DNA from 2 places in the Undibacterium sp. JH2W genome. Region 2 is predicted to be linked to the other one. Evidence: predicted binding sites of a transcription regulator. Region 2 holds the regulator's gene; the other holds the start of a gene.
The links. The regulator sigma-54, encoded in region 2, starts transcription at its own class of promoters, with help from an activator protein. The targets are predictions, from matches to a motif close to TGGCANGNAANCTGCTTT.
Positions count from the first base shown of each region.

Region 1: a site for sigma-54 is predicted at 2,569-2,586, ahead of hmpA (NO-inducible flavohemoprotein). Genes of this name have one in related genera too.

Region 1 is NZ_JBMPOT010000003.1:21,305-26,440, forward strand. It holds gene ACO0LC_RS04620 (response regulator) at 1-479, opposite strand, end outside; gene ACO0LC_RS04625 (RrF2 family transcriptional regulator) at 755-1,222, opposite strand; gene hmpA (NO-inducible flavohemoprotein) at 1,330-2,547, opposite strand; gene ACO0LC_RS04635 (HNH endonuclease) at 2,778-3,338, opposite strand; gene ACO0LC_RS04640 (hypothetical protein) at 3,496-3,798, opposite strand; gene ACO0LC_RS04645 (helix-turn-helix transcriptional regulator) at 4,530-5,136, opposite strand, start outside.
Region 2 is NZ_JBMPOT010000026.1:52,932-58,067, reverse strand. It holds gene ACO0LC_RS26715 (enoyl-CoA hydratase/isomerase family protein) at 32-1,126, opposite strand; gene hpf (ribosome hibernation-promoting factor, HPF/YfiA family) at 1,772-2,119, opposite strand; gene ACO0LC_RS26705 (RNA polymerase factor sigma-54) at 2,227-3,717, opposite strand; gene lptB (LPS export ABC transporter ATP-binding protein) at 3,729-4,484, opposite strand; gene lptA (lipopolysaccharide transport periplasmic protein LptA) at 4,486-5,049, opposite strand; gene lptC (LPS export ABC transporter periplasmic protein LptC) at 5,070-5,136, opposite strand, start outside.

The DNA.
Region 1 (5,136 bases), on a different contig from region 2:
GCCTGTGTCCTGGCTTGCTCCAGGTCTTTATTGAGTGCCACCAGTTCTATCGTATGTTCGCGTAATTGCCTTTCCAGTTTGGCATTGGCCATACGCAACTGGCGCGTATCCATGGCACGCACCAGCACCGGCAAAATGGATGAAATTTTGAATGGTTTGATGATGTAATCAAGTGCACCAACCTTCATTGCCTTGACTGCTGATGTAATACTACCTTCGCCGGTCATGACAATGCATGCCAGATCAGAATCAATCTTTCGGGCCGATTCGACCATCGCAATGCCATCCAGGCCAGGCATCATCAAATCTGTCAACAGCAGGTCAAATGTATTGCTGCGTAAGTAATCAAGTGCCTCGATCCCGTTTGCAAAGCCCGTCGTTGCATAGTTGTGGTCACGCAACAAATCACACAAGGCTTGTAAGTGTGCGGTCTCATCGTCAACTATTAAAATGCGTGCTTGCATTTGGGATGATGTCATTCGAACTCCTGGCATAGTCTGAACGTTCAATATCTATCACTTGCCTGACAGATTTATCTTAGCTAGCAAGCCGAACACATTAACTGACGCAAAAGCTAGATTACCGGACAAGTCCGTTTAGATAACTCTTCTTATAAGCATATTAGCATTTTTTGAAAACGATGATAAAAAATAAGCAATGCAATAATGCCTATAGACACATGACTTTGTAAAAGAACATGAAATATTCTGGCAGACTTGTTGGAGCTTGCTAGTTACCATGCGAACATGGTGAATCAAGACGGATGTTTGAGCGCAGACTGGTCTACAAAACCTGTGCGATGCAACATGACAATAGCTTCATACGTACTTCCGCCGATCGCATCTTGCAGCGTGTATTTATCCAGTGTTGCATAAAATGCATATAGAGCCTCATCAAGCACGGTCTTGAGCTGGCAATTGCCGCGCAATGCACAAGGTGGCGAAGCACAATCAATGAGTGCAGTTACGCCCTCGAGTTCGCGAATGATGCTACCCAAGCGATATTTTTTTGCATCCTGGGCCAACGCCATACCGCCCCCCTTCCCTCTGGTTGTGATAATCCAGTTCCTTTGAGCCAGGAAGTGCACGACCTTGACCAAATGATTACGAGAGACGGAAAATTTGTCAGCAATCTCACTGATAGTGACGGGATCTTGCCTATCTTTGTGACTCAAATACATGAGCACGCGCATGCCAAGGTCGGTAAAGTGGGTCAATTGCATAAATTTTTTCTGATATGTCCTTATCGCTTGCGCATAGTAATACAGAACCACTGAAAAACAAGGCCATAAACTTTTTTGTTCCATGAAAGCCTATGGCCTGAAATTAATTAATGAGCAAATCCACCACTACCAAAAGCCTCTTTATGTATGCGCTCAGATGCGACCCCCAGATCCTGCAAACTATCAATTTGCGCTTGCATGAATGCGCGCGGGCCACAAACATAATAATCAGCATCAGCCAGTATGAAGTCTGAAGGCAAATCTTGCAGATTCAATCGCCCCTGTTGATCGTAATCGATGGTGACTTGATCTTTTGCGCGAGGTACTTCGTAGTAAATCAGTGATTTGACTTGTGCAAATTGCTGACTCCACTCGCGCACTTGCTGTTTGAAAGCATGCACCCCACCATGACGGCATGCATGCAAAAAACGGATCTGACGAGAAGTATTTTGCTTAAGTAAATGTTCCAGCATAGCCAGTTTGGGCGTCACACCGACACCAGCACTGATTAACACAACTGGTGTATCGCGTTCTTCATGCAATACATAATCACCCATGGGGGGCGCGACATCCACCATGGCACCTTGGTTCACATCCCTATGCAATACATTGGAAACCAGTCCAGCAGGTTTTCCTGGCATCTCTGCTTCACGTTTGACTGAGATACGTAAATACTCTTGACCTGGCGAACATGAGAGGCTGTATTGTCGAGGTTGCATGATACCCAGTTCTGGCACAAATACTTTGACAGAGATGTACTGTCCCGGCTGATAGTCAGGTACTGCGCCACCATCGGCTGGTTTGAGATAAAAAGAGCTGATCTCCTCGCTTTCCGCTATTTTCTCAGCCACTACAAAACTGCGCCAACCTGTCCAACCACCAGGCAGCATCGCTGCTTTTGCATAGATGGCTGTCTCTTGCGCAATTAATACGTCGGCCAACTGTCCATAAGCAGCCGCCCAAGCCTGCAATAATTCATTACTGGCAGCATCTCCCAATACCTCTTTGATCGAAGCCAGTAAATGCGTGCCGACTATAGGGTAGTGCTCTGGCCTGATACCAAGACTCACATGCTTATTTGCCACCAGCGTCAGTACAGGCAACAAGACCATGGGATTGTCTATGTGTTCTGCATAAGCCAACACGGCCATTGCCAGGGCTTGTTGCTGGCTACCGGATTGCTGGTTGCCTTGATTGAAAATGGGTTTTAGTTCGGGGTTGTGAGCAAACATGCGTGCATAAAAATGACGGGTCAACGTGACACCATGCTCTTTTAATACCGGAACTGTCGCTTTTACTAAATTTCTAGTCGTAATGTCTAACATAATAGTTTTAGATATATATTAAATACATGTTTTAAGCCACATCAAAAACACGAAGGCTAAAAACAGGCTGAGAACTTCATAGGGATTGCATGCACACATCATAAACCCTTAAACATATATTGTAAATACATGTTTGGCTTCCATTCGATTGGACAAGGCTCTAAAGGTCGCACTTCTTTTGGGAATGAACATGAACCTCTGCTATTGAATGAGATTCATGTCATCTTTACTTACAACAAGCGACTATGCCTGGGCAATTTTGCAGACAAGTACTCAAGTTGATCCGCTATCACATTCCTGCCACTCAGTATGAAATGCTCGAAACGGCAAGGAGCATAAGGGACATAAATCAAAGGCTTGAAATCGTGTACCAACTTATTACCTTTTGCGTGATTGCAGTCCTTGCAGGCAGTCACACAGTTCTCCCAGATATCTTTCCCGCCACGTGAGGTCGCCAGAATATGATCACGGGATAAATCCAGATAAGGAAAAACTTCTCCGCAGTAGGCACAGATATGCCTGTCTCGTGCATACAGCAGTCTGTTTCCATCCCCTAATGGAATCTGGTGACGGCTGTTTTTTGACATGCGCTCACTATTCCTGATGGAGATAATGGGCTTGATGGCGATTTTTGATTGCTCGCCATCCTTGTTATAACCGCCACGCAGCGTGAAGACTTGATCGCCTATGTCCCACGCCACTTTGTTTGCAGCGTAATGGGTCGCAGCATCATTCTGACTTATCCAGTCATAGGGTACTCCAGCTATATCCAAAACCAATATTTGTTGCATACATCACCTGTTTCTATTGGGATGTTTTTCAATTTGGGAAGACGGCTGACAAAAACTCAATACACATCACTAGTCATGACTTCATTGTAGGCAGGAAAAGTCGATGCTGTAAGGCATGATGATCAAAATTCATTTTCTAAACATTTTTCAGCAAGATCTAACGGCGTTTTTTCCAGGAATATTCTGGCCCCGGATCGGCAACGCCTGCGCGGCCTACTAAATTCGGATTTTCACATGACATGGTGATATGGCGAATAACCATACCTTGACGCTGCTCTGCACGCAAGGATTCAGAGAACTGCAAGGCAGCAGCCATATTTTCACAATCAAACTCTTTTGAGCAGCTTCGCTCTTGTCCATCTACCAGGATGGACCAATAAATCATAAACATATCTTCTATTTTTCTTATTTTTATGGAATTACAAAACGCATGCAGAAGCCATATCTGGATATTCTCCATATTTCAGCATGTTAAAAGAGGCTTTCATTCAAACCACTTTTAAGATGCTGCGGACAAATGCGTAGCCCGCTACTGGCACCCTCCTCCAGGCCCACCATCATGATGGCTTGAAAGGATCGTCAATACGTCGTCCCAAATTGTTAAAGAATCCCGTGTTATCCGGCGCTTTCCGGCACGACCGCCCCAAGGCGGGTTCTACTACTGGGTTTTCAGAGCAGTTAATCTGAAAACCAAAAAGGCAAAAAGCCCGGCTCTTTATAGGCATCCGGGCTTTTTAGCTCTCAATTCAGAAGGCAGAAACATGTCTGCGGCCACTGAATTCAAGGATTGCTCCCCCGAATATCCATCATGATAGTCCTGTGAAATGCCAGCTCCCAGCCGCTGCCCTGTGCATAAAAACCAGTGACTGGTTCAGACCTTCCCGACGGCACAGCACTTGGTATTGCACTACCATTAGTTTCTTTTGTTTCCAGCCAATTGCTCAATAGCAGTTTCGCCCGCGCCGCGAGGCCTAAGCTTGGCTTAACTGACGATTGATGTATGGCTTGAATAATCATATTTTTGTTGATATTGAAACTTTTTAGTATTTACAAATTCATATTGACATAATTTTTTCCAATAAACAAGTCTTTAAAAGATTAATTTCTTCATTTAAAGAAGAAATTAAATAGGGTATAGTTTTTATGACTTATTTTTCATGATCGAAATACCCCCTAACCCGGGGCATTGAGTTAATTTAGTCTATCTAACAAACCTTGAGCCAACTCCCTTAACTCCAATTGCAATTGTGCAGGCTTGCGAATGACGAAATCAAAAGGCAGAGACGCCAGTTGTCGCGCAAACCAAGCTAGATCATCGGATTGGTTATAGAGTACTACCCCCTCCGGGGTTTGCTCCAGAACGGCAATGGCATCTGACAAATAGCGACGTGCCGTCTGCATCTCCGTGTTCAACATGACTTCGACACTATAAGTACGCGGGATGCTTGCTACAGCACTGCGCAGGTGGTCGAGAATATTGAAGTCACCCGGCAAATCAAAATACTGCGCCAGCACTTCAAGCTTGAGAATACGATCAAGCCGAAAACTGCGCATGTCACGCCGTAAATGACAGTAGCCCACGACATACCAGAAAGTGGCATGATATGCAACGCCATAGCCATTCACCATGCGCTCGCTCTTGCTGCCGTCTCCTCCTTGGTAATACAGACGCACGCGGCGCTTTTGCGCGATGGCATCACTGAGCCTGGCCAGTATTTCCTTGTTAGCCGGTACCATGGCAGGTCTCAGATTCAGCTCTATTGAGGCATTAGTGGCGACCAGTCTTTGTCTGAGCTGC
Region 2 (5,136 bases):
ATTTGTGATTGATCAAAATCTTTAATTAATTTCACCCTTCCAAATACCGCAAAGGATGCGCATGAGCAGGCCAGGCTTCGGCAAAGAATCCTGTTACTTGTTCGACGGTTACTTCCGCCAAAGTTGCAGGTGACCAGCGTGGTGTATTGTCTTTGTCTACCACCAGGGCGCGTACACCTTCTAGCACTTCACCATGCTTGAAGCAGTGGCGTACCATGTTTCTTTCCATGCGCAGGCAGGCTGATACCGTCATGTCTTTACTGCGACGCAGTTGTTCCAGTGTGACTGACATCAGCAAGGGTGAGCGCTTTTGCATGGTGGCCAGGGTTTGCTGGGCGAATTCGTTGCTGTTTTGCTGCAGTTTTTCACTGATGGTAGTGACGCTATTACCTGCGAAGATGTCATCAATGGCCGCATGTTGCGTTGCCAGTTTGCTGGTATCCGGTTTTGCCCGGTCTGCAAAAGTTGCCGCGAAATCACGTATTGCCACGCGCAGGTCCGTGGCTGTGCTTTCACTGAGCAAATTCATCAATGCTGGTATTTCAGTGGTGGGGATGCAGACATCTGCCAGCCCGGCATAGATGGCATCAGCGGCGGTAATGATCTCGCCAGTCAGTCCCAGGTAAGTACCAATTTCACCCTCAGTGCGCGACAGGAAATAGCCGCCGCCTACATCAGGGAAAAGGCCGATATTCACTTCCGGCATGGCCATCTTGGTACGCTCAGTGACGATGCGCAAACGGCAATCTGACCCTGCCTGGGCGATACCCATGCCACCGCCCATGACCACGCCATTCATCAGGGCGATATAGGGTTTTGGGTAGAAATGGATTAAATGATTTAAGGCATATTCTTCCGTGAAAAAATCTTCCAGCAAGGCCGAGTCACCTTTTGGGGTGGCAGTGCCCACATCGTAGAAAAAACGAATATCACCACCAGCACAAAATGCTTTCTCACTGCTGCTGTGAATGAACACTGCACGCACGCTTTGATCATCCTGCCAGGTCAGCAAGGTTGTCGTCAGTGCTCTTACCATATCGAGAGACAGCGAGTTCAAGGCTTTGGGTCTGTCGAGGGTGATGTAGCCTATATTGTTTTTGACGGAGGTGAGGACAAATTCGCTCATGATGTTGACTATGCAGGTAAGGGATGAAGCTGCTATTTTAACTTTGTCAGGCTTGGGCGTCACGGGGTGTATATGTTTATGAGGAAATAGAGTAAGGGCGACACGCTCGTTGCCGTTGCCGTTGCCGTTGCCGTTGCCGTTGCCGTTGCCGTTGCCGTTGCCGTTGAGTTTGACTTTGGGGTTGTAGTTGTTTTTGACGTTCGCAGTTCCCATTTTTTGTACCGAATAAACGGGAACCCCGCAGGGGCGGCTACGCCTGGGTCGCCTTTCTTTGAATACTTACTTTGGCGACGCTAAGAAAGTATTTCGGCTGCCGGGCCGAGACCCGGCTTGTATCCACGAAGGGCAAAAGTTTTAGTCAAAGTACGCCTGTAACGAGCGACATGGCATACAACAAACGCCGCTGGAGCGCCAGCCCGGTGGATTCCAGCCAAACCCACGCTGGAATGACGTTAATACAAATGCCGTGAATCAACTAACTCGCAGCTTGTTGAGCGACGTATGTGACAAACAGCAATAAAAGTAAATAATTTATTTGAAATGTCAGAAACGAGACCTACAAGAAACCACTCACCCAACAAAAAGGACGCCTTTAGCGTCCTTGTTTTGGATGTCCACAACCCTGTTAGGGCAAGGACTGGGGTCTTATGAAGCCGATGCCGGGTCAGGTATGTGCTTGATGGCGTCGTGCTGATGGTCTTGCATTTTATCTTTGTGCTTGATGACCTGACGATCCAGTTTATCTACCAGGGCATCAATTGCTGCATATAGATCATGTGCCAGGCTTTCAACGTGAATATCTTTACCGCTGATATGCAAATTAATGTCGGCTTTGTGTCGTTTTTCCTTTTCCCGGAGCTTGTCCACCGTCAGGATGACGGCGATATCAATGACCTGGTCGAAATGTCGCCTGATACGTTCTAGTTTGGTATGTACATATTCACGAATTGCAGGAGTTACTTCGACGTGGTGTCCACTGATGGTGAGATTCATACTGTGCTCCTATAGTGATGTTGCTTGCTGTAACGATACACTCTTGGCATTTATTTGCCTTGAGCTAAATCATATATAGCAATTCAAACCGTGATTACAAGGACTACTTACAAAGATTTACGCAAACTGACTGGGGGGATTTTCAGGGCTTCACGGTATTTGGCAACTGTCCGTCGGGCAATTACCATGCCCTGTTCACCCAGCATGTCTGCAATTTTGCTATCAGAGAGTGGGCTTTTCTGGTCTTCTGCTCCTATCAACTGCTTGATGAGTGCACGTATCGCGGTGGAAGATGCTTCACCCCCTGTTTCCGTCGCGACATGGCTGCCGAAAAAGTACTTCAACTCAAACATGCCATGTGGGGTCAACATGTATTTTTGGGTTGTCACACGTGAGATAGTGCTCTCGTGTAATCCTAGTGTATCAGCAATTTCGCGCAAAACAAGGGGGCGCATGGCAACAGCACCATGGGTGAAAAAATTGCGTTGCCTTTCAACTATCGCTTGTGCAACGCGCAAAATAGTATCAAAGCGCTGCCGCATATTTTTGATGAGCCAGCGAGCTTCCTGCAATTGCGCACCAAGGCCAGCTTCACCGCGGTTTTGCTTCATGATGTTGGCATACACGCTGCTCACTCGCAGCCTGGGCATGACATCCTGATTCAGCATGACTTGCCAGCCATTGCCAGATTTTCTGACGATCACATCTGGCACGACATAATCTGATTCATCGGCGGCAAAGGCAATGCCAGGCCGTGGCTGGCACAGGCGTATGATGGTTTGTGCATCGCGCAAATCTTCATCATCGCAATCGAGGATTTTCTTGAGTTTGGTGAAATCTCTCTGTGCAAATAAAGCCAGTTGTGTTTCAACAATTTGCAACGCCAGCCTGCGCGTGACAAAAGCCACTTTGGGCATGCGCCTGATTTGCAGGGCCAGGCATTCTGAAGGGCTGCGCGCACCAACACCTGCCGGGTCAAAGCTTTGCAGCATATTCAGGGCAAAGGCTAGTTCTTCTGCCTCTACACAGAGTTCCAATGGCAAACTGGCATGTATTTCATCCAGGGTTTCGGTCAGGTAACCGTTATTGTCGAGCGCATCTATCATCAGCTCGACTAAGGCACGGTCACGCGGCTCACGCAGGTTCAGGCGCATTTGCTCAAGCAGATGTTCACGCAGGGTGATGTGGGCGGCACCCAGTTGCGGGCGGCCATCTTCATCATCACCAGACTTGCTGCCATGCTGTACATCATCAAAGCCCCAGTCTTCTTCGCTGGAAGTGGTGCTGTCATTGCTGATGACAGTTTCGGCATCGGCGGCGGCTGGCTCGGTGGATTTATCGCTTTCTTCTCTTTGTGCAGGCACTTCCATGCCTGCATCAGCCGAGGTACTCGTTGTATTGATGGCGCCATCGGCCAGCAGGCGCACGGCATGGTCGAGTGGATCATCGACGCGTTCCAGCATGGGATTATCGGTCAGCAGCGTCTCCAGCTCCTGATGCAATTCCAAAGTCGATAACTGCAATAATCGTATTGATTGCTGCAATTGCGGCGTTAAGGCCAGATGTTGTGAAGTACGTAGTTGCAGGCTTTGTTTCATGATGATTCCCGTCACATCCGGAAGTGTTCTCCGAGATAAACGCGACGTACAGATTCATTTTGTATGATGTCGTCAGGCTTGCCACTGGCAAGTACCGCGCCTTGATTGATGATGTAAGCGTGATCGCAGATACCCAGGGTTTCGCGGACGTTATGATCGGTGATCAGTACGCCTATGCCACGCTCCTTGAGGAAGCGGACGATGCGCTGGATTTCGATGACCGCGATAGGATCAACACCGGCAAAGGGTTCATCCAGCAAGACAAAGCGTGGATTGGTTGCCAGTGCACGGGCAATCTCGACGCGGCGGCGTTCACCACCTGAGAGTGACAAAGCCTGGCTCTCACGTATTTTTTCTATTTGCAAATCTGCCAGTAAGGCATTCAGCCTTTGCTCGATTTTCTTGCTGCCGAGGAATTTACCATCGCTGTCTTTTTGCAATTCCAGTACTGCGCGGATATTGTCTTCTACTGTCAGCTTGCGGAACACCGAAGCTTCCTGCGGCAGGTAAGACAGGCCGAGCACGGCGCGCTCATGGATAGGCAATTGCGAGATATTGACATCATCGATAATGATATCGCCAGCGTCGGAAGGCACCAGGCCGACGATCATGTAGAAAGACGTGGTTTTGCCTGCGCCATTCGGCCCCAGCAAACCCACCACTTCACCACTTTTCAATAGCAGGGAAACATCACGCACGACCTGGCGTGCACCATAACGTTTTTGCAAACCCTTGACCAGCAAGGTGCTGCCTGACTGTGCTGTCATCTTAATTAGCCTGTTTTTCTGGTTTTGGTTGCAAGATGATTTTCAGGCTGCCCGAGCCTTCTACAAACTGACCACTGGTGGAGTTGGTGCCTACAAACACTTCGTTCTTGCTGTCATAAGACAGGTATTCGCCAGCCTGTTCCTGGGTGACTTTACTGCCTTCCAGATAGCGTACCTTGGCCTTGGAAAAGAATTTGACGATTTCCGTGCTTTGATTGTATTCCGCACGTTCAGCTTCGCCATCTACCCACAGATCAGGCCCGCCATCGCGCTTTTGGCGAAATGTAACCTTGCGGTTGCTGCCACCAGTCAGTACTACAAATTGATCGCCATTTGGCGCCTCAGTGACGACGGCATTTTCTGCCTTGACATTCAGGGTGCCACGCACCAGGGCGACACCCTTGGATAATCTGCGCACACTGGTCTTGCCATCGCTCTCGCCATAACCAGCTTCGATGACGGTTTCCTTGTTGCTGTCGGCTTTTTCTGCATATGCAGTTGCACTGACCAGGCCCAGGCAGGCGAGGCTGAATAAATGGGTAATGCCGAATTTAGTAAGTGTCATATAAATGATCGCTTTCTCAATTATTTGGTTTTAACTGCATTCACCGCTTCACGCTTCTTGAGCGCGATGCGGACTTTGCTTAACAGG